One region of the Cohaesibacter sp. ES.047 genome, then DNA from elsewhere that is predicted to be linked to it. Evidence: predicted binding sites of a transcription regulator. Region 1 holds the regulator's gene; the other holds the start of a gene.

The links. Region 1 encodes HrcA, which represses chaperone genes, less so after heat shock. Its sites were predicted from a motif close to GTTAGCACTCNCNNNNNGNGAGTGCTAAC; they were not measured.
Region 2: groES (co-chaperone GroES) is a predicted target of HrcA. The motif match lies at 4,796-4,824, and genes of this name have one in related genera.

The regions. Positions count from the first base shown of each region.
Region 1 is NZ_LT907844.1:717,715-729,043, forward strand. Features, by position in the region: gene CPH65_RS03150 (YifB family Mg chelatase-like AAA ATPase) at 1-1,019, opposite strand, end outside; gene CPH65_RS03155 (methylated-DNA--[protein]-cysteine S-methyltransferase) at 1,204-1,734, shown strand; gene CPH65_RS03160 (isoprenylcysteine carboxylmethyltransferase family protein) at 1,738-2,232, opposite strand; gene gshB (glutathione synthase) at 2,386-3,348, opposite strand; gene CPH65_RS03170 (YraN family protein) at 3,483-3,899, opposite strand; gene rsmI (16S rRNA (cytidine(1402)-2'-O)-methyltransferase) at 3,892-4,890, opposite strand; gene CPH65_RS03180 (penicillin-binding protein activator) at 5,248-6,525, shown strand; gene hemW (radical SAM family heme chaperone HemW) at 6,603-7,793, opposite strand; gene rdgB (RdgB/HAM1 family non-canonical purine NTP pyrophosphatase) at 7,801-8,442, opposite strand; gene rph (ribonuclease PH) at 8,452-9,177, opposite strand; gene hrcA (heat-inducible transcriptional repressor HrcA) at 9,451-10,542, shown strand; gene CPH65_RS03205 (hemerythrin domain-containing protein) at 10,826-11,329, shown strand, end outside.
Region 2 is NZ_LT907844.1:2,565,966-2,577,294, reverse strand. Features, by position in the region: gene CPH65_RS11750 (response regulator) at 1-276, shown strand, start outside; gene CPH65_RS11745 (ATP-binding protein) at 278-1,876, shown strand; gene CPH65_RS11740 (GNAT family N-acetyltransferase) at 2,115-2,636, shown strand; gene CPH65_RS11735 (SulP family inorganic anion transporter) at 2,746-4,011, shown strand; gene CPH65_RS11730 (AAA family ATPase) at 4,018-4,602, shown strand; gene groES (co-chaperone GroES) at 4,938-5,225, shown strand; gene groL (chaperonin GroEL) at 5,289-6,941, shown strand; gene CPH65_RS11710 (EAL domain-containing protein) at 7,847-9,493, shown strand; gene CPH65_RS11705 (PAS domain-containing methyl-accepting chemotaxis protein) at 9,981-11,329, shown strand, end outside.

The sequences.
Region 1 (11,329 bases):
AACTGAAAGCGCGCCGGATAGGTAACCCGGTGGTTGGCGCGCGAGATGACCGCCTCACCGCTTTCCACCGGCTGGCGCAGGCTGTCGAGCACCTGCGGCGAAAACTCGGGCAATTCATCAAGAAACAGGATGCCATTGTGCGACAGAGCGACCTCGCCGGGCTTGGCCCTCATCCCGCCACCGACCATTGCCGCCATGGATGCGGAATGGTGGGGCGCCCGAAAGGGGCGCGCAGCAGAAAGCTCACCTTGTGGCAACAAGCCAGCAATGGAGTGAATCATCGAGACATCGAGCAATTCGGTCGGGGTAAGCGGCGGCAAGATCGTTGGCAGGCGGGCAGCGAGCATGCTCTTGCCCGATCCGGGGGGGCCAACCATCAGCATGTTGTGACCACCGGCGGCGGTGACTTCAAGCGCCCGTTTGGCCATCTCCTGACCCTTGATGTCGCTCATGTCGATGAGCTGATTGGTCTCGTTTCTGATCGAGGCACGCGGCCGTGAGAGCACCTGACTGCCCTTGAAATGATTGGCCAGTGCGATGAGGCTGTCAGGCGCAAGAATGGTCATGTCCGGATCAGCCCAAGCTGCTTCGGCACCACAATCGGCGGGACAAATCAGACCGCGGTCATCCGCATTGGCGGCCATGGCGGCAGGCAGCGCTCCCACCACATGAGCAAGCCGGCCATCCAGTGCCAACTCCCCCAGAACCGTATAGTGATCCAGCGCATCTGGCGGGATCGCGCCAATCGCCGCCATGAGGCCAAGCGCGATGGGAAGATCGAAGTGGCTGCCTTCCTTGGGCAGGTCAGCCGGAGCGAGATTGACGGTGATGCGCTTGGGCGGCAACGACAGGCCGGACGCCGTCAGGGCGGCGCGTACCCGCTCACGGCTCTCGGCCACCGCCTTGTCGGGCAGCCCAACCAGCGTGAAGGCGGGAAGGCCCGGCGCCACCTGCACCTGAACGTCGACGGGTACGGCCGCTATGCCCTGAAAGGAAACAGTTCTCACATGCGCGACCATGGGCCTCACTCTTTGCTTTGCCATCCGGGTTTTTGCCACCCGAACCATCTCTGGATGTCGGATCCACAAAAACAACCTTACGATGCTAACGGTTGCATAGCAAGAACACAAAGAGAACATATTCATGGTCTTGCACAAGCGAATCGCCTAAACTGCCGTGCAATGGATCGGCGGGAGGGTGAGCATGATCAATGATGAGGCCATTTGCTGCTGCCTGCACGACAGTCCGATCGGGCCGCTTTTGCTTGGCGCTCGGTCAGGCAAGCTCACCTTTCTTTATTTTCCCAAAGACGGCAAAGCGCGCGAGATAGAGCCGGGCTGGTCACTTGATCCTGACGGATTCAAGATGGCTCGCCGCCAACTCGATGGCTATTTCGCAGGGACGCTTGAGGTCTTTTCCCTGCCCTATCAACTGGAGGGAACGGTTTTTCAGCGCGCGGTCTGGGCTGCTCTTGTCCAAATTCCGTTTGGCAGCGTCAGGAGCTATGGAGATATCGCCAAAGCCATTGGCCAGCCGGGTGCAGCACGGGCGGTGGGGCTTGCCAACAATGCCAATCCATTGCCGATCATCGTGCCGTGTCACCGGGTGATCGGATCGGACGGGTCGCTCGTGGGGTTCGGTGGAGGGCTGGATCTCAAGATGCGGCTTTTGCAGCATGAAGGCATAGACCCCGGCCAAATCCGAACGCCGGGGCAAATGACGTTTGGATTCTAGCCGCTAAAGCCAGCGCCGGACCTGATGACAATAGTAGCGATAGCTCTCGCCGAAGGCTGTGATGAGATAGGCTTCCTCGCGCCGGATGACATATCGGTCGAGATAGACGAACATCACGAGGCCCGCGAGCAACATCGGCAGGCTGTCGATAAAGACCCCAAAGCCAAGGAGAATCGCAACCAGACCCACATACATGGGATTGCGGCTGATCGCGAAAGCGCCAGTGTCGACGAGGTGGCTCGCCGGTTTCGCAGGATTGGGGGATGTCCCGCTTAGCTTGAAGCCGAAGAATCCCCAAGCCATGATGGCAGTGCCTGCGGCACAGACGAGGATTCCGAGGATCAATCGCATCCATTCAGGCAAGAAAATGAGCGGCGCGACGCTCTGGAAGAAAAGCCACTCGAGCACCAGAGCCCCAACAAAACAGAGAGCAAAAACAAGGGGCGGAATGGCGCGAGAAATGCCGGGAGACGGAGGCGTGATCTTTTCCTCTGCCATGGCGAGCCTTTCTGATGCGCAGGGGTTTTTGCTTAGAAAGGATACGGCTAAAGACTGACCCTGACAAGCTTGGGGATAGTACGAAGACGAAAAGGGGCCGGTGCGCCAATCGCCCGGCCCCACTATGGTTTCGACATCGAAACAGATCTTAGGCTATGCCATGTTGGCGCGTTTTTCCTCGATGGCATCCCAGACCATGGCGGCAATGTCGATGCCGCTCAGCTTCTGGATCGAGCGGATGCCCGTCGGCGATGTCACGTTAATTTCTGTGAGGTAGCCACCGATCACGTCAATGCCCACGAGGATGAAGCCCTGTTCTTTCAAAGCCGGTCCGATGCGTTCGCAGATTTCCTTCTCGCGATCGGTCAGTTCACTTTTGAGAGCCTGCCCGCCACGCACCATGTTTGACCGCAGATCATCGCTTGCGGGTACGCGGTTAACCGCCCCGGCTGCGACGCCATCGACCAGCATGATGCGCTTGTCGCCATCCTTGACATCCTTGAGGAATTTCTGTGCCACCCATGGCTCGCGGAAAATATCGCCGAACAGAGCTGTGAGCGAGCCGAAGTTGTTGTCATCGGGTCCAAGACGGAAAACCGCCGCACCGCCGTGGCCATAAAGCGGCTTCATGACGATATCGCCGTGCTTCTGGCGAAAGGCGCGCAACTCGGCTTCGGATCGGGTGATCAGGGTCGGCGGCATGAGATCCGGGAATTCGGTGACGAAGATCTTTTCGGGCGCATTGCGCACGCTGGTCGGATCGTTGACGACCAGAGTTTTGGGGTGGATACGATCAAGCATGTGGGTGGCCGAGATATAGGCCATGTCGAAGGGAGGATCCTGACGCATATGGATCACGTCAAAGGTCGACAGGTCGGTGCGCTTGCCCTCACCAAGGGTGAAATGGTTGCCCACTTCATCGCGCACTTCAACGGGTTCGACAAAAGCAAAGACCTCGCCGCCCTCCATGGCCATGGTATCGACCGTATAGTGGAAGAGTTGATGGCCGCGTTTTTGCGCCTCAAGCATGAGGGCGAAGGTGGAATCCCCCGCAATGTTGATGCCTTCGATATGATCCATCTGGATCGCGACTTTTAAGGGGCGGGATTGCACCATGACTTGGCTCCGAACGGATGGGTGAAATGCGGGCGGGGAGGCTGGCTTGAAGACAGCCGCGCGCAGGTTTTTCTTATATGTCGGCTTTGGTCCGTAATTTCAAGCGCTGGCAACAGGCATTGAAGCCACCGAACCTACCAGAGCTCAAATGCTGACTCCAGATGCTGCCAGACGGGCACCGGGCTCTTCCCTCTGGCAAAGGCCATGACATCAAAGCGATACGTTTCGATGTCATCCAGTGCGTGGTTGGCCAGAAAATGGTTGGCAGCGGCAATGATACGGCCCTGATTGCGCGGCGTGATGGAATGGAGCGCATCGTCAATGCTGGCACGATATTTCACTTCCAGAAAGACCAGCAGATCTTCCTTCTGGCAAATCAGATCGATTTCGCCCCCTTGCGCCTTGTAGCGCCGCTCGATGATCGCGAACCCCATGGTGGCCATGATCCAGCCTGCCCAGCGTTCGGCGCGCACACCGCGATCATAGCTGCGGGCCCGCTGTCGCTGTTTGGGATCTTTTGGAGCGCGTTCGCCGACCATTGGATCAATCACCCTGACTACTCTTCTGGCCGCTCTTCTGGCCGCGTTGGTCTTTGAGGGTTTGGGCGAGCTTGTAAATCTCGTTCTTCTTGGCCCCGATCTTTTCGGCGATGTCTGCCGACAACTGCTTGATGTGTTTGCCTTCATTTAGCCCTGCAAGGATCAGCGCCTCTACATCCTCAGCCTCTGCCTGTTTCTTTTCTGCCGGGCCAAGCAGGATCACCGCTTCCCCCTTGGGGGCGTCAACATCCTGGTAATGTGCGGCGAGATCAGCGAGGGTGCCGCGATGAAAGCTCTCGAATTTCTTTGTCAGCTCCCGCGCCATGACAGCGTCTCGCTCTCCCCCCAAGGCAGAGGCCATCGCAGGCAGCACATCCTTGAGGCGGCGCGGACTTTCATAGAAGACCAGCGTGCCGGGAATGGGCACCAGATCAGCAAGCTTGCGATCGCGCGCTCCGGCTTTTTGCGGCAGAAACCCGGCAAAATGGATCTGATCTGTCGGCAGGCCGGAGCCGACAAGCGCCGACAGCATGGCCGATGCACCGGGGATTGGCACGATGTCATGCCCAGCAGCCAGCATATCCTCCACCAGCTTGTAGCCGGGGTCAGACAGCAAGGGCGTTCCCGCGTCCGAGATCAGCGCGACGGCCTTGCCTTCAGAGAGCAGTTGCAACAGATAGGGGCGCTGTCTGTCTGCATTGTGCTCGTGATAGGTGACCAATCGGGTTCTGATGTCGAAATGCGTCAGAAGCTTGCGCGAAACGCGCGTATCCTCGCAGGCAATCACATCCGCGGCGGCAAGGGTTTCGAGCGCGCGGATCGTGATGTCCCTGAGGTTGCCGATAGGGGTCGCAACGACATAGAGCGCAGGCGCCAACCGCGGCGCGGATGCCTTGTTGCCAAGCAGCACAAAATCACTGCCGCCCTCGCCGTCCCGGGCCTCATTCTCTTGCGCGAGAGCCTCTTGGGTGATGTCCTCTTCGCTCTCTGGATTGCTGCTCATGTGCCTGCCAATGTTTATGCTTTGCGCCGATTCGGCGGCAGTGGAGGGTGATTCACCATATTCCAGTGGAGATCGAGGCCGGTCTGGCACGCATTGTGCAGTTTCTTTGCTATACGCGACAAATTCGCCACAGTTCCGCCGAATCGTGGCCTCAACCTGTCGGTCAATCCCAACATGCTTGTTTTGGCAGGTTATTTCTGACAAATCAAACGAACAAATGTGTGTTGCCTTGCTCCGTTTCACCCAGTCTGCTCGATCAGGTCCCACCTTCTTTGACCCACGGGGCAATTTCGCGGCTTTGGGACCAACAGCACACCAGACTTCAAACATTCGGTCTGAATCTGGAGGCCAGTTTTGATGCGAATTCTTCAGCAGTCCCCTGACAAGCAGTCCTTCCTGCCCGCGAGCCTCAAACGGATAGCGGGTGTCGCACTTGTCGGCGCAACTGCTTTGTTGGCAGCCTGTCAGCCGGTGACCCTGTCCGGTCCCGGCTTTTCATCCAACAACAATTTCAACAACACGGTGAATGTCGCCGAGCCGACGGGCGAAGTGCTTGGCACGGGCAGCGTTCGCGTGGCCTTGCTCGCCCCGATCGGGGCCGAAGGCGTGTTCGGGCAGACCGGCACTGCGCTCCGCAACGCCGCAGCTATGGCTTTGCAGGATTACAGTTCTGCTGATCTGCAAGTGATCGTCAAGGATGTCGGCCGTGGTCCCGGTGCCGCCTCGCAACAGGCCGGACGCGCCTTGCAGGAAGGGGCGCAGCTTGTGATCGGGCCGCTCAGATCGAGCGCCGTCAAACAGGCCGGACAGGTGCTCAAGCCAGCTGGTGTGCCGATGATCGCCTTCACCACCGATACCGGTGCTGCCGCGCGCGGCGTTTATCTGATCAACTTCACGCCCGAGAATGATGTCGAGCGCATCTTGTCTTATGCATCCTCGCGCAACAAGCGCAGCATTGCGGCGATCCTTCCCAGCACGCCTTATGGCAATGTGGTCGAAGCAGCCTTGCGGCAGTATGCCGCCCATTTCGGGATTCGCATCGTCACCATCGAGAAATACAAATCCGGCAATTCGCCTGATCCGTTTGGCCTGCAGACCGCTGCCGAGCAGATCGGTCAGGTCAAGAACCAGATCGACAGTGTGTTCATCCCCGAAGCCGCTGCCGCCGCGCCCGCAGCCCAATTGCTGGCCGGTCAGGGCATTCGCAGTGGCGACGTGATGTTCCTTGGCTCCAGCCAATGGGACAATCCCTCGACCTTCAAGGAGCCGATGCTGCGCTCTGCTGTCTATCCGGCACCGCCACGCTCCTTGCGCAATCTTGACGGTCGGACCATCGGCTTTGATACCTTCGCATCGCGCTATGCGAGCCAGTTCGGACAACAGCCGCCGCGTGTGGCTTCGCTGGCCTATGATTCGGTCATTCTGGCCGCTGCACTCGTAGCGCAAGCGGGTGAGCGTCGTTTTGCTCACGAAACGCTCACCGATCCGCAAGGCTTTATCGGCTTTGGCGATGGATATTTCCGCTTCCGTGCCGACGGCACATCCCAGCGCAGTCTGGCTGTAATGGAAATCTCGAAAGGCTCGGCGCGGATCATCGACGATGCGCCGATGTCGGCAAGCGGCCTTCCTAGATAGGCCACCGAACGCCCATTCCAATGAAAAGGGAGCCTTCAAGGCTCCCTTTTTTTGTTTCAACTTTTGCAGAGTGGTGTTCAACCCGCCAGTTCAGCCACCAGTGCATTGAGCAGAAGGAAGCCCTTGCGGGTGGCGCGAATGCGCCTTGGTTCGATGCGATCCAGAAGCCCCTCGGACACAAGATCATCGATGCGCCTATCGCTAATGCTGCGCCCGGCCATGGCGGCATAGCGATCAAGGTTGATCCCCTCTTTCACCCTCAAGCCCATGATGAGGCATTCATCCCCTTGCTGTTCAAGGGTGAGGATATCCTCATCGAGCGCGCCTGTTCCCCTCTCTTCGACCCGCTTGAGCCAGCTTTCGGGATGGCGTTCATTGGCAGTCGCAATGCGTCCATTGGGCAGGGTGAGCCGTCCATGCGCCCCTGCGCCAGCGCCGACATAGTCTCCATAACGCCAATAGGTGAGATTGTGGCGGCTTTCAAAGCCGGGGCGGGCATGGTTGGAAATCTCATAGGCAGGCATACCGTGGCGCTCCAGCGCCTCGTGGGTCATCTCGTAAAGCGCAACGGACGTGTCCTCGTCCGGCAGCTCGAACTTGCCGTTGCGATAAAGGGCAAAAAAGGGCGTGTCCTGCTCGATGGTCAATTGATAGAGCGAGAGATGATCAGCGGCCAGCGCCACGGCTTCATTCAGCTCTTTGGCCCAGAGTTCCGGCGTCTGGTGCGGGCGGGCATAAATGAGATCAAAGGACATGCGCGGGAAGTGCTTTTGCGCCAGAAGGATCGCCGCCTTTGCTTCTTCGGCGCTGTGCAGACGCCCGAGGAATTTCAGTTGGTCATCATAAAGGGACTGAACCCCTAGCGAGACCCGGTTGACCCCTGCCAGCGCATAGCCCTTGAAGTGGTCCGCTTCAACAGACGTGGGATTGGCCTCAAGGGTGATTTCCGCATCGGGCGCGACATCCCAAAGATCGGCAATTTCATCGAGAAGGCTTGCCACGACAGACGGCTGCATCAGGGACGGCGTACCGCCACCGAAGAAGACCGAGGTCACTGGCTGGGCCACGCCGGCACCCTTGATGCGGGCTGCATAATGGCGCAACTCGGAGATCATTGCGCGGCCGAACTGATCCTGATCGACCGGCTTGTGGCGCACATGGCTGTTGAAGTCGCAATAGGGGCATTTGGCAAGGCAAAAGGGCCAATGAAGATAAATGCCGAAGCCGGGATTGTCCGGCCCCGGCATGTTTGACTGGCCCTGTGCCATTGGCGCCTTATCCTTCAAGACAGGCATCCGCAAACAGCTTGAAGGCGCGGGAGCGGTGGCTGAGACCATCCTTGCCGCCCGGCTTCCAGCCGTGTTTTTGATCGGAGGTCATTTCACCAAAGGTGATGTCATGGCCTTCGGGCAGGAACATGGGATCATAGCCAAAGCCCTTGTCTCCGCGTGGCGGCCAGACCGCCGTGCCCTTTACTTCGCCGCGGAAAAACTGCGTTTCCCCGTCCGGCCACGCAAGGCAGAGGACGGCAACAAAGTGGCAGGAGCGATCCTCAGGAGCGGTCGCGCCTTTCTGTTGCAGTTTTTCCTCGACATTGCGCATGGCCATCGCGAAGTCCTTGTCCGGACCGGCCCAGCGAGCCGAATAGATACCCGGATCGCCATCAAGCGCGTCAACCGCAAAGCCCGAATCATCCGCCAGAGCCGGAAGGCCGGTGGCCTTTGCCGATGCCAGCGCCTTTAGCTCCGCATTGGCTTCAAAGGTGGTGCCGGTCTCTTCGGGCTCTTCCAGATTGAGCTCGGAGGCGGTTTTGACCCTGAGGCCATAATGGGCCAGAAGCTCGCGAATTTCGCGGATCTTGCCCTGATTGTGGCTGGCGACAACAAGAGGGGTCTCTGCGGTCAGCTTGTTTGGCATGTGAGCTTCCTATTTGGCTTCGTCAGGGGCGGTCTGCACTTCGAGCAATTCGCCAATGCCCTTTTTGGCAAGGCGCATCAGCTCCATCAGTTCTTCCTCGGAGAAGGGCTCGCCTTCTGCGGTGCCCTGAATCTCGACGATACCGCCACTGCCAGTCATAACGAAATTGGCGTCGGTTTCGGCGTCGGAATCTTCCAGGTAGTCAAGATCGAGCACCGGGGTGCCATTGTAGATACCGCAGGAAATGGCTGCGACCTGATCTTTCAGAACCTTCTTGTTCGCTTCAATCATGCCGCGGGCGCGCATCCATTCGATGCAATCGTTGAGCGCGACCCATGCGCCGGTGATGGATGCTGTGCGCGTGCCGCCATCGGCCTGAATGACATCACAGTCAACGGTGATCTGGCGCTCGCCCAAAGCGCCCAGATCGACAACAGCCCGCAAGGACCGGCCGATGAGACGCTGGATTTCCTGTGTGCGGCCCGACTGTTTGCCTGCCTGCGACTCGCGGCGCATACGGTCGCCAGTGGCGCGGGGCAGCATGCCATATTCGGCCGTGACCCAGCCCCGATTCTGACCACGCAGCCAGGGCGGGATGCGCTCTTCAAGGCTTGCAATGCAAAGAACATGGGTATCACCAGCCTTGATCAGACAGGAGCCCTCCGCATGTTTGGAGACATTGCGGGTGATCGTCACCTGGCGCTTCTCATCTGGATTTCGCTTGGATGGGCGCATATGGGTTCTCCTGCCTTCCATTTTTGACCAACTGGACCATATAGTATTGCGGGGAGCATCGCCGCCTATCGTCGCTGCCGTCCAGTTGGGATGGGCAGAACAGGCATGCAAGCTCCCGTGTCTGGGCTGTTTTAGAAATGCTTGCAGCTCAAAGCAAGGTGTGGCTTGCGGCATTTGCAGTTTTTGAGGCATAACAGGTTGCTTGACCGCCAAGCAAGCGGGTTGTTGCCCTCATCAACCCAGTTTGTCATTGCGGCATCGGAAATAGGTGACATGATCGATTTCGAACGCTTCAACCAGATCTCCCCCCTGACCGGTATGGACGACCGGCTGAAGGATATTTTTCGCACCATCGTCGAATCCTATCTGGAAACCGGTGATCCCGTCGGGTCACGCAACATTTCCAAGGCCCTGCCGATCTCCCTGTCGCCCGCCTCGGTGCGCAATGTCATGTCCGATCTGGAGCAACTGGGCCTTGTCTATTCGCCCCACACCAGTGCCGGACGCCTGCCCACCGAGTTGGGCTTGCGCTTCTTTGTCGATGCGATGATGGAATTCGGTGATCTGTCCAACGACGAACGCCGCATTATCGAACGTCAGATGGCCTCATCCCATGCCCCCGAAGCCGGGGTGGAAAATCTGTTGACCAAGGCAAGCCAGATGCTCTCTGGCATGTCGTCGGGAGCGGGGCTGGTGCTCAGCTCAAAGCAGGACAAACGCCTCAAGCATGTGGAATTCGTGCGACTGGAAACCACCAAGGCCTTGGTGATTCTGGTCGATGAGGATGATCGGGTGGAAAACCGTCTGATCGATCTACCCTCCGGTCTGCCCGCATCGGCTCTCACCGAAGCGAGCAATTTTCTCAATGCCCATATCCGGGGCAAGACCCTGTTGGCAGCACAGGAAGAGGTTGAGGCCCACAGGCATGATCTGCAAGCCGAGCTTGATGATCTCAGCGCCAAACTGGTGGAAGCCGGCCTTGCCACATGGGCGGGCGCATCGAACGATCAGCCCCAGAGCCTGATTGTGCGGGGCCGTTCCAAACTGTTGGAAAATGTCACCGCGCGGGAAGATCTGGAACGCATCCGGCACCTGTTTGACGATCTTGAATCGAAGAAGGATCTGATCCAGCTGCTGCAACTGGCTGACGAGGGTGACGGGGTCCGCATCTACATCGGGTCCGAAAACAAGCTCTTCTCCTTGTCCGGGTCGTCTGTTATCGTCTCCCCCTATCGCGACAGTGATCGCAACATCGTAGGCATTCTGGGGGTCATCGGCCCGACGCGGCTCAATTATGCCCGCATTGTTCCCATGGTCGATTACACCGCGCGGGTGCTCAGCAGCATGCTGTCTGACCCGTCTTGAGATCTTAATGCCAGGATTGAAATTTCCGCCTTTTGATCGCTAAACAAGATGCCTCTTGCAAAAACCATGGTGTAATACCTATCTGTGTTTCGGATCATACCTGATCTTGCCGAGAGCAATTTTCGGGAATTTCGGTTCCCGACCATACACTGACATACTGATAAGCAGCGTTTCGATCTAATCTGGCACCCCGGATTATCGTCAAAGCGTTCTGGAGAGACCCAGCCTCGTGAACCAGCCATCTCTTTTGACTCGCTCAGGAATTCCTGAAGAGTTTCGTGTTTTGATTGAACAATATCCTCGCGCCGAGTGGGGTACAGTCCATACCATTGGCGGTCTGGGACAATTCTGGCTTGACCGCCATGACGATTTTCGCCAGATGGCCGCCATGATGGATCAAGGAACCAACAAGGCGCTGGAAGGCGAGATGCAACCAATGGAGTTCGCCCAATGGTTCGCGCCACGACTCAACAGCTTTCTTGGCGGGCTGAACGGGCATCATCAGATTGAAGATTATCAATATTTTCCCGTTTTCGCAGCCGCTGACGATCGGCTGAAGGGGGGATTTGATCTTCTGGACGAAGATCACCATCTGCTGCATGACATGCTCGAGCGCAACGCCGCTGCCGCCAATGATTTCATCCAGGTGTTGCAGAGCGAAGGTCAACAGGATCCCCGCAAGGCGCTGGATATCTATGCGCAGGAAGCGAAAGGCCTTTTAAGCGGTCTGATGCGCCATCTGGAAGATGAGGAAGATCTGATCCTGCCCCTGCTTATGGATCAGGGT
Region 2 (11,329 bases), 1.8 Mb from region 1:
GCGGACTATCGTCTGCTTGTCACCTTCCTGAAACGCCCGACGATGGTGCTGTCGCGAGACCAGCTTCTGGACCTCACCTCAGGCCGCACCGCGCAGATCTTTGATCGATCCATCGACAATCAGGTCTCTCGTCTGCGCAAGAAGATCGAGGAAGATCCCAAGACCCCCAAGCTGATCAAGACCGTGCGCGGTGGAGGCTATGTCTTCACAGGCAAGGTGACCGGCAAGGTCTCATCCAGCGACCTCGACATATCTGATCTGGGAGACGCGCTTTAGCATGCCAGATGCCTCTCCCGCCCCAGACGCCTCCCCCAACAAGGATAAAAAGGGCCGGAAGGCCACTCCGTTCTGGCGTCGTTTGCGGCTGTGGCCGCTGTCGCTAGCAGGACAGCTTGTTGCGGCCCTGTTGATCGCGCTGGTCATTGCACAGGTGATTACGATCTTCATCTTTGCCAACGAGCGCTCTCAGGTTGCGGTCATGACCTATCGCGGACAGGTGCTTGATCGCACAGCATCCTTGGTGCGGGTGCTGAACCAGACCGATGAGAGCGTCCATGCCCGGGTCATTCAGGCTGCGGGTGGCCAGACCGTTCTCTACTCGATCCGGGACGAGACCCCGCTTTCCGTACCAAAGGCAGGAACGCTGGAAGCAGCTCTGGCGGGCAAACTGGAGTACCGCGCAGGCCTTGCCCACGGAACGGTTCGGATCAGCGACATTGATGAAAGCCTGTTCTGGCGTCGGCGCGACAATCGCCAGAATGACGCCCCCCCCAGAGCAATGCCGCCCCCAGGCGCAATGATGTCCAGTGACATGCCGCCCAATCCGGACCGGCGCCGCTTCATGCATGAACGGGATGATCGCAGAGGCTGGGGCCGCCGCTGGCGGGAGCAAAACCCCAACCGAGCACCGATGCGCGGACGGTTCCGCAATCCCAAACTCGAAGAACTCGACATGACCCTTGCCATCCCGCTCGACAATGGCAAATGGCTTCAAGTGCGCACCGGTTTGCCAACCCTACCGGACCAATGGGGACGGCCGTTTCTGATTTCACTCGCGATGACTGCTCTTTTGATCCTGTTGGTCGTGCTGTTCACGGTCCGACGCCTGACGGCCCCGTTGCGCGATCTCGAGCGCGCATCGCGCAAGCTGGGCAGAGGCGAAACCATCGAACCGCTCAAGGAAGCTGGCCCCAAGGAAGTGCGCAACACGATTTCCGCCTTCAATGCCATGCAGGAACGCCTGATGCGCTTCGTTCAGGACCGAACGCGCATGCTTGCTGCGGTCAGTCACGATCTGCGCACACCCATCACGACCATGCGCCTCAGGGCAGAATTCGTTGATGACGAGGAAATGCGTGACAAGATTCTGGCGACCCTTGACGAAATGCAGGCCATGACCGATGCGGTTCTTGCCTTCACCCGCGAGGACGCGACCAACGAGAAAACCCGCGAGGTTGATATCGCGGCCATGTTGTCGTCGCTTGAGGAGGATTATCAGGATCTGGGCAAGGAAGTCTGCTTCCAAGGGCCGGACAGTCTGGTCTATCCCTGCCGGGCGGTGAGCCTGAAACGGGCGTTGTGCAATCTCATCGAGAATGCCCTGCGGTATGCAGGGGACGCCAAAATCAGTCTGTCAAAAGACGCGCACGGCATCCACATCAGAATCATGGACAGCGGACCGGGCATTCCCGCAGCCAAGCTGGAGGAAGTTTTCTCTCCCTTCTATCGCGTTGAAGGATCGCGGAACAAGGAAACCGGCGGCGTCGGTCTTGGCCTCTCCATCACCCGGACGATCATTCGCAGTCACGGCGGCGATGTGACGCTTACCAACCGGCCCGAAGGCGGCCTTGAAGCGATCATCAGCCTGCCGCGATAGCAATCGACACGCTCAGAACGCCATCCATCCACCTTGGGAGGGCGCTTGCGGCCGCGCGCTGCCACCGACTTCGTTGGATGGCGATAGGATCGTCATAATCCTGTCATCAAATGGACGCCATAACCATCAATAGCCCAACAGACCCAGTATAGCCGGCTCCCGCCGGATGACGGATTTGCCCTCATCCTTGCAATGGCAGCGGAACGAAAGAGCCGGGCACAAGACAAAGGATAGCTTTATGGCGATCTCATTCCGGCTGGCAAAAGCCCAGCAATTACAGGAAATCCGCGCCCTTTACCTGAAAAACATGGCCTATATCGGCGAACGCATGGGAGTTGGTCAGCCAGCCCATGCTTTCTCTCACCTCGACCAGTTTCTCGCCAACCGCAATCTCTATGTGGCGACAAATGAGGACGGAACGGCAATTGGTGCGGCCGCCATGAGTGAAGTCGACAATGCGCTCTACCTCGATTATCTCGTGATCGGGAAAGACTGGCAGCGTCAAGGGGTTGGGTGTTTCATCCTGTCGGAGCTTGAGCTTATCGCGGAATCGCGGGAATTGCCGTTTCTCAGACTGCATACCCCCGAGGTGATGACCGAGCTCGTCGACTACTACAACGTCAGAGGCTTCACCGAGACCCACCGGGCTGAGCCAGACCACGGGCGCGACAAGATCCTGCGGGTCTATTTCCAGAAGGCGATTTCCGGCAGCGATCTACGCATGGATCCCGAGCACGAACATGATCGCCTGCTCGCCTGAGAAGCAGGCGGCATCCTTCAGACGCATAGGAGCTTTGACCAACGCAGGGCTTGAGACCTCGTCCCAAAGGACGTAATCAATGGCCTTTCTCCTCTTTCGGCAAGTTCCCATGCGTCAACCCAAGATCATTCTCACCTCTCGCGACTATTCCCTTTCGCTTTTCACATCAGACGTGCTTGCAGGCATCACCGTGGCCATGGTCGCGCTGCCTCTCAGTCTGGCGATCGCCATCGCCTCGGGCGCCGATCCCGCGAAAGGGCTCGTGACCGCCATCGTTGGCGGATTTTTCATTTCGCTGCTTGGTGGCAGCAGGGTGCAGATTGGTGGGCCGACCGGTGCTTTCATCGTTGTCGTGTTCGATGTCATCAGCACTCATGGTTACGATGGTCTGGTGCTGGCGAGCCTGATGGCGGGCATAATCCTTCTTGTGGCGGGTTATTTCCGGGTTGGCCGTCTGATCCAATTCATCCCCGATGCCGTCGTCAACGGCTTCACGATCGGCATCGGCATTATCATCGCGACCAGCCAGATCAAGGATTTCGTGGGGATCAATCTTGCCTCAGAGCCCGCGGATTTCATCGACAAGGTGCCTGCCCTCATCGCAGCCAGCGATACCGCCAGTCTGGCGGCGATTGCGATTGCGATGACCACCCTCGTGATGATCGTGCTTTTGCGCCGCACCTTTCCGCGCTTCCCCGGTCTGGTGGTTGCCATCGCGGTTGGATCGCTGCTCGTGGCGTTCCTTTCGCTTGATGTGGATACCATCGGATCGCGTTTTGGCGAGCTGCCGCGCACGCTGCCCTGGCCGCAAGTTCCCGAGATTACCCTTGATCGGATCACCGAGCTGTTTCCTTCAGCCCTGATCATCGCCTTTCTGGCAGGGGTCGAGTCGCTCTTGTCCGCGCTGGTCGCAGACCGGATGATCAACGGCAATCACCGTCCCAATGCCGAGCTTATGGCGCAAGGCGCGGCCAACATCGCATCGGCTTTGATGACCGGCCTTCCCGCAACTGGCGCTATCGCCCGAACGGCAACCAACGTGAAAGCCGGAGGGAAAACCCCCGTGGCGGGCATCGTCCATACGCTGGTCATCCTCCTCGTGATGCTCGTTGCCGCCCCGCTCGCCGGTCATCTGGCGATGCCTGCCCTTGCTGCCCTTTTGATGCTGACCGCGTGGAACATGTGCGAGGTGCACAAATGGGGTGAGTATCTCAAAGGACGACGGAGCGACCTCGTTCTGCTTCTGTTGACGCTCAGCCTCACGGTTCTTGTGGATCTGACCGTCGCGATCGGCGTCGGTGTGTCGGTAGGGCTTGCATTGCGTCTGTCTCGGAGGAAAGCTGTCGATAGTGACTGGCACACTCCGGAGCGCTGATATCTGATGGTTTCCTCTTCCCTGCCCCGCCTCATCCTCACCGGCCCGGAAAGTTCGGGCAAAACAATTCTGGCGCAGGCATTGGTGGAGACACTCGATGGCATTCTTGCGCCGGAATATCTACGGGACTATTTCGAGGTGCGAGGGGAATTGACGCTCGAGGATGCCATTCCCATCGCACAAGGCCAGTGGGCCAATGAAGAACGCGCAGGCGACATCGCGCAGGCAGAAGACAAATTGCTGATTTGCGACACTGACCTGATTTCATCCCTCGTGTATTCTTGCCATTATTACGAAGACGAGCTCAACACACCGCTTTGGGCGCAGTGGGAACAGTGGGCAGAGAGCCACAAGAAACGTCTCAAATCGCCGCCCTTCGCGCCCCGTCTTTATGTTCTTTGCGGAACGGATTGCCCTTGGGTGCCCGATGGTCAGCGCGACGCACCGGAGAACAGGGAGCACTTTCTCCGTCTGTTCGAGTGCGAATTGAAGGCTCAAGGGTGTGACTATATCACCGTGTGGGGTTCGGTGGAGGAACGACTGAGCGCTGTGCTGTTCCATCTCGTTCAGAACCATCTCAAACGCGGCTGAGCGCCACCTATCGCTCGCTCACCCCTCCCTCAAATCCGACAATCTAAAGGGTATCGCGTTTGATTTTTGCGCTAAAACCGAGGGCTGGCGCGATGCGGAAGGGCTCCTGCTACCAAATGGGCAGAAAAAATTGTCGCTTTTTTCGATCGTTTTCTTGACTTGCCTGTACGTCGTGACTACATGAAAGTCCGTCGTTGGCACTCACCAATAGAGAGTGCTAACAGGCTTGTAAATCGAGGAGCAGACCGCTCGGATGCCGCTGTATAAGATAGGGGCATTATACGCCCTTGTCGAGGGTCCGACGGCTGCATAACAGACAAGGGAACGTTTCAGAGATGAAATTCCGTCCTCTGCATGACCGCGTCGTCGTACGCCGCGTAAAATCCGAAGAGAAAACCGCTGGTGGCATCATCATTCCTGATACCGCCAAAGAAAAGCCGAGCGAAGGCGAAATCGTTGCTGTTGGCAACGGTGCTCGTGACGAAGCTGGCAACCTGGTCGCGCTGGAAGTTAAAGCGGGCGACCGTGTTCTGTTCGGCAAATGGTCCGGCACCGAAGTCAAAATCGACGGTGAAGACCTGCTGATCATGAAAGAGTCCGACATCATGGGCATCCTGGGCTAAGCGCCAGGAAAACCCGTCGAACCGCCTCTTATAGACAAGTACTAGATTTCAGGAAGAGCTAACATGGCTGCTAAAGAAGTCAAATTTGGTCCCGACGCCCGCGAGAAAATGCTGCGCGGCGTGGACATTCTGGCTAACGCTGTAAAAGTCACCTTGGGCCCGAAAGGCCGCAACGTGGTGATTGAAAAATCCTTCGGCGCACCGCGCATCACCAAAGATGGTGTTTCCGTTGCCAAGGAAATCGAACTTGAAGACAAGTTCGAAAACATGGGCGCACAGATGGTGCGTGAAGTTGCGTCCAAAACCAACGACATCGCTGGTGACGGCACGACCACTGCTACCGTTCTGGCGCAGGCTATCGTTCGCGAAGGCCACAAGTTCGTTGCTGCTGGCATGAACCCGATGGACCTGAAGCGCGGCATTGATATCGCTGTTGCCGAGACCCACAAGGCGCTCGAAGCTTCCTCCAAAACGATCAACTCTTCTGAAGAAGTTGCTCAGGTTGGCACCATCTCCGCTAACGGCGAAGCCGAAATCGGCCAGATGATCGCTGATGCGATGCAGAAAGTTGGCAACGAAGGTGTTATCACCGTAGAGGAAGCCAAGTCTCTGGAAACCGAGCTGGAAGTCGTTGAAGGCATGCAGTTCGACCGTGGTTACCTGTCTCCGTACTTCGTAACCAACACCGAGAAAATGATCGCTGATCTGGAAGATCCGTACATCCTGCTGCACGAGAAGAAACTCTCCAACCTGCAGACGATGCTTCCGATCCTTGAAGCCGTTGTTCAGTCTTCCCGTCCGCTGCTCATCATAGCAGAAGACATCGAAGGCGAAGCGCTTGCTACGCTCGTTGTCAACAAACTGCGCGGCGGCCTGAAAATTGCTGCTGTCAAAGCTCCTGGCTTCGGCGATCGCCGCAAAGCCATGCTCGAAGACATTGCTGTCCTGACCGGCGGCACCGTGATCTCCGAAGACGTTGGCATCAAACTCGAAAGCGTTACCCTCGACATGCTGGGTACTGCCAAGAAGGTCAACATCACCAAAGAGACCACCACGATCGTTGATGGTGCTGGCGCAAAAGACGGCATCGAAGCCCGCGTTGCACAGATCAAAGCTCAGATCGAGGAAACCTCTTCTGACTATGACCGTGAAAAACTTCAGGAACGTCTGGCGAAACTCGCTGGCGGTGTTGCTGTTATCCGCGTTGGCGGTGCAACCGAAGTTGAAGTGAAAGAACGCAAAGACCGCGTTGACGACGCCCTGAACGCAACCCGCGCTGCTGTTGAAGCCGGTATTGTTCCTGGTGGTGGCACCGCCCTTCTGCGCGCAACCACGGCTGTCGAGAAACTCACCTCTGACAACCCTGACATTGAAGCTGGCATCAAGATCGTTCTTCATGCCCTCAAATCTCCTATCCGCCAGATCGCCGAAAACGCTGGTGTTGAAGGCTCGATCGTTGTCAACAAAGTTCTGGAAGGCGACGAGTCCCTTGGCTTCGACGCTCAGACAGAAAGCTATGTCAACATGATCGAAGCTGGCATCATCGACCCGACCAAAGTGGTTCGCACTGCTCTGCAGGATGCAGCCTCTATCGCTGGTCTGATGATCACCACCGAAGCCATGGTCGCTGATGCACCGTCTAAAGATGGCGGCGCTCCTGCAATGCCTGATATGGGTGGCATGGGCGGCATGGGCGGCATGGGCGGCATGATGTAAGTCATACCCCAGCTACTTTGCTGAGATTAGGGCAGTCCATAGCGGGCTGCCCTTTTTTTGTTGCGCCCATGCTTCTCGCTTGGTCGCGCGTCCTCGCGGCGGAGCCGCTGCGGGCGTGTCATTGTCTGATTTGCGCGTCCTCGGGGCTAACGCCCCTGCGGGCGTCGCGGGGTGGCGGCATGATGTAAGTCATACCCCAGCCACCTTGCTGAGATTAGGGCAATCCATCGTGGGCTGCCTTTTTTGTTGCGCCCATGCCTTAAGGCCTGAGCGTCCTCGCGGCAGAGCATGAATGCACGCTTCCCTGCTGCTGAATCTGATGCATTGAGGCTTCTCCCGGCTGCCCAGATCATAGTGTCACCGCTCGCGCTAGCATTGATGCTGGCGGGCGTCTGAAGATCTGCCTGCGGGGCGATGAGTTGAACATCAGCATCTGGAAAGTCGCTATCGAGACTTGCAATATGCCCGGACCGTGGATGATCTGACTGGCAAAGTGCGCGTTGGAGTCCTCTGGCCTGCCACCATTGGGCGAAGAGGCATCAATCATTGATGAAAATACAAACTATTTCCTCAACACACTATAAATCAAATTCAAAACGCAAACCCTGAATAAAGATCTTATCAAAAGGCGGGATATACATCTTCTCCATACGTTCTTCACAAAAGCCTCGCAGTTATCCAAAATTTTTTCTTTGCCTAGCCATACAGCTTCAGGTTTTGTTGCGATTTTTCACAATTCCATTTCTGTATGTTTTCGTTGGCATTTATGGATACTCGATGTATTTCCCTTCAACTGATAGTCGTTTACCCCGTCCGCAATGACACCTTATGCCACACGCTAATTAGTGAACATTAACTAATAGTAAGACATTCGCCTCATACTGTGCACCCTGAACGGAGGTGTCATGGGACTGTACAGTAGGCTCTCATTTCTTGTGAAGTACCCTAAGGCGGTGAATGCAACGCTGTTTGGTGTGGTTTTCGCTCTGCTTCTCATTGGTGCAGCAGCCATAGGGTCCATCCAGATTCTCAAGGGTCTGGACAAGCAGATGGACCGGGATCTTCGAAGCCTGAATGTGATCGGTGACAATATCGGCAGAACGGTTGCGAAACTTGAGATTCCGAGCACAATGGTGCCTTGCTCGAGCGCCTTTCAATCTTGGCTCGAGCGTATTGGCTTCCTTCCCGATGGTATTCACGAGATCATCTATGATGATGGAACCGTCTCATGTTCCGTAACAGAAGGCCTGCGCCATGCCGGATTGAAGCTCGGCGAGCCGGACATTATCGATCAAGCCAACGGCTACCAGCTTTGGCTCGACCGTGATTTGCAAATGTTGGGTCAAAACGGGCTGACAGGTACATTCTTTCGCAAGAACAGCTTTACTCTGGTTCTTCCCAGAATCGATCTGGAAGAGGCACTGACCACCTGGCATGAGCGGGAGATGCTCTCACCGATCAAGGATGGCAGCATGCGCCATCGGGCGGGGAAATTCGGTCTGAGCCATGGTTTAGAGCTGACAGCGCTCCCCGATTCCGGTTTTAGTCTGGAGAAGGCAAGCTTCTGGTCGTATAAGTGCAACTCCAATGACCTGATCTGCATATACTCGGTTGCGCCTATCGCAGACACCTTGTTCTCCTCAAGAGGAGCGCTTGTTCTGGTGGTTGCCATTTTGGGCGTTGTTGCCTTTATGCTGGCCAAGCTTCTTAGTAGACGCGTCATGCGCATCTGGTCGTTCCAGTCGCGGTTCATCCGCACCATGTCCTATGAAACGCTTGAATGCTTCTACCAGCCGCTCCTGTCTCTGGACACTGGCGAAATCGAAGGCGTCGAAGCGCTCGTGCGTTGGCGGGATACTGATGGCTCGCTTGTATTTCCTGACCGTTTTTTGCCGATTGTCGAGAAAAAGAGACTGACAAAGCAATTGACTGCGTGCGTCATCGCCAGAGCGATTGACGACCTTCGCACTATTGAGTTCTCCGTTGAAGTGCCCCGCGTGAATATCAACATCTTCCCGCAGGATTTTGAGGGCATCTGGCTAATCAAGGCCCTGTTGCCAATGATCGAGGCTCCGCGCAAGCTGCAGCCCGTGGTAGAGATCGTCGAGACGGCCAATCTGCCGCTAGAAGAAACCAAGGAAGCGGTTTCGCTTTTGAGAGCAAGCGGCATAGAGACCTATATCGATGACTTTGGCGTGGGCTACTCGAGCATCCACTATCTAAGCGCTCTGGGCGCTGATGGCGTAAAACTCGATCGCTCCTTTGCCATGGCCCCCGAAGGGAGCCTCAACAAGACAATGCTGTTCAGTGCTATCGAGATGATCAGCAAGACCGGCCTAAAGCTGGTTGTCGAGGGTGTCGAGGATCGTGACCGCCTGATGGAACTACGGGCCACCAACAAAGTGGACATCATTCAAGGCTATCTCATCAGCCCGCCCATGTCGCCTAAGCGTCTGCGTACGTTCCTTGCGGACTTCCAGATAGAACGGCTTCAAAACGTCACGCACACAACTCATGTGCATCCTGACATCAAGGCTGTCTTCAAAAAGTGACCGTGGCATCAATCCGATGTCAGGCCGTGCGTGCCGTCAAACATTGAGCCTGCCCTTTCTTTCCTTTCCGTAGTCGCAAGAAATGATCCGGCCAGTGCCGGACCGTAGAATGTCGTCTCGTGGAACCGATCAAGGTTTGAACCCGAGATTTCATTCACAGGTAAATCATCTTTTACAAAGCTATCCACCCTTGATTGACAATCCATCGATTGCACCCAAAAACCTCAGGAGGTCTTTACCAAGAATCTCCCGCCAGCATTGAATATCCACGCAGTTCTCCCGAATTCAGATAAACGATTGCAGCCTTTACGACCGCAACCAAGCTGCCATCCCTAATTTATATTTAATATTTATACGAGTATAACGCCATTCTTGAATACCTATATTTACCAATTCTTATTGTAGTCTAATTTTAGAAGATGGATTAAAAACTCGTTTACTAAGCATCGTCATACTGAGGTTCATACAGCATTAGTACGGAGTGGTCATGCTTGGTTTTAACTTTGGTGGTCCTGATGACACCGCACGTCTGGCAGCGCTCGGGCGCTCTTGGGCGATTATCGAATTCGATCTCGTCGGCACAATTCTGTGCGCCAATGACAATTTCTGCCAAGCTTTGGGCTACGCACAGAGTGAGATCGTGGGCAAACATCACAGCATGTTTGTATCCGATGAAGTACGCAACTCCTCTGACTATAAAGCCTTCTGGACCGCGCTTGGATGCGGCGAAGCGCAGAACGGTGAATACCTGCGCAAGAGCAAGGATGGCTCCGATGTCTGGATTCAGGCCTCCTACAGCGTGGTGACAAACAAAGTAGGCAAACCTGTCAGTGTGATCAAGATCGCGGCCGATATCACCGAGCAGAAACTGAATGCTCTGGCGGTGGCCGGACAGATTAACGCCATCGACCGGTCGCAGGCCGTGATTCATTTCAAGATGGATGGCACCGTCATTGAAGCCAACGAGAACTTCTGCGATGCTCTGGGGTATCGCCTTGATGAGATCGTCGGCAAGAACCACAGCATATTCATCGATGCAAACTTCAAAAACAGCCAGGGCTATCAGGCCTTTTGGGACAAGCTGCGAGCCGGTGAGTTTCACTCTGGCGAGTTCAAGCGTCTGGCAAAGGATGGAAGTGATGTTTGGATCCAGGCAACCTACAACCCGATCCTGGATGATAGCGGCCGGCCGATCCGTGTTGTCAAGTTCGCCACCGACATCACCGCCACCGTCGAAGAACGTCTTCGTCGCGCGCAAGTTCAACGCGACATCGATGCCGAACTGGATGATGTCGCCAATGCGGTGACACACACCAATGAACAAGCAGGCAGCGCAGCCAACGCGGCCATCGAAGCGTCATCGAGCGTACAGACAGTTGCCGCAGCTGCCGAAGAGCTCGTCGCCTCGATTGAGGAAATCAGCCGCCAGGTCTCTCATGCGACAGGTGTTTCCGAGCAGGCCGTGCAGGAGTCGATCCAGTCCGAAACCATCATGACCGGTCTGTCCGAGCATGCCCAGAGCATTGGTGAAGTCATCGAGCTGATCGATAGCATCGCCGCTCAGACCAATCTTCTGGCCCTCAATGCCACCATTGAAGCGGCGCGCGCCGGGGAAGCAGGCAAGGGCTTTGCAGTGGTCGCGGCCGAGGTCAAGGATCTGGCAGCTCAGACAACCAAAGCCACGGATAGCATCAGCTCGCGGATCAACTCGGTGCAAACTTCAACCAACAGCGCCGTGGCCGCCATCAACGAAATCCGTCAGGTGATCGAAAGCGTCAATCAGATCGCGCAGAGCATTGCTGCTGCCGTCGAAGAACAGTCGGCCGTTACACGGGA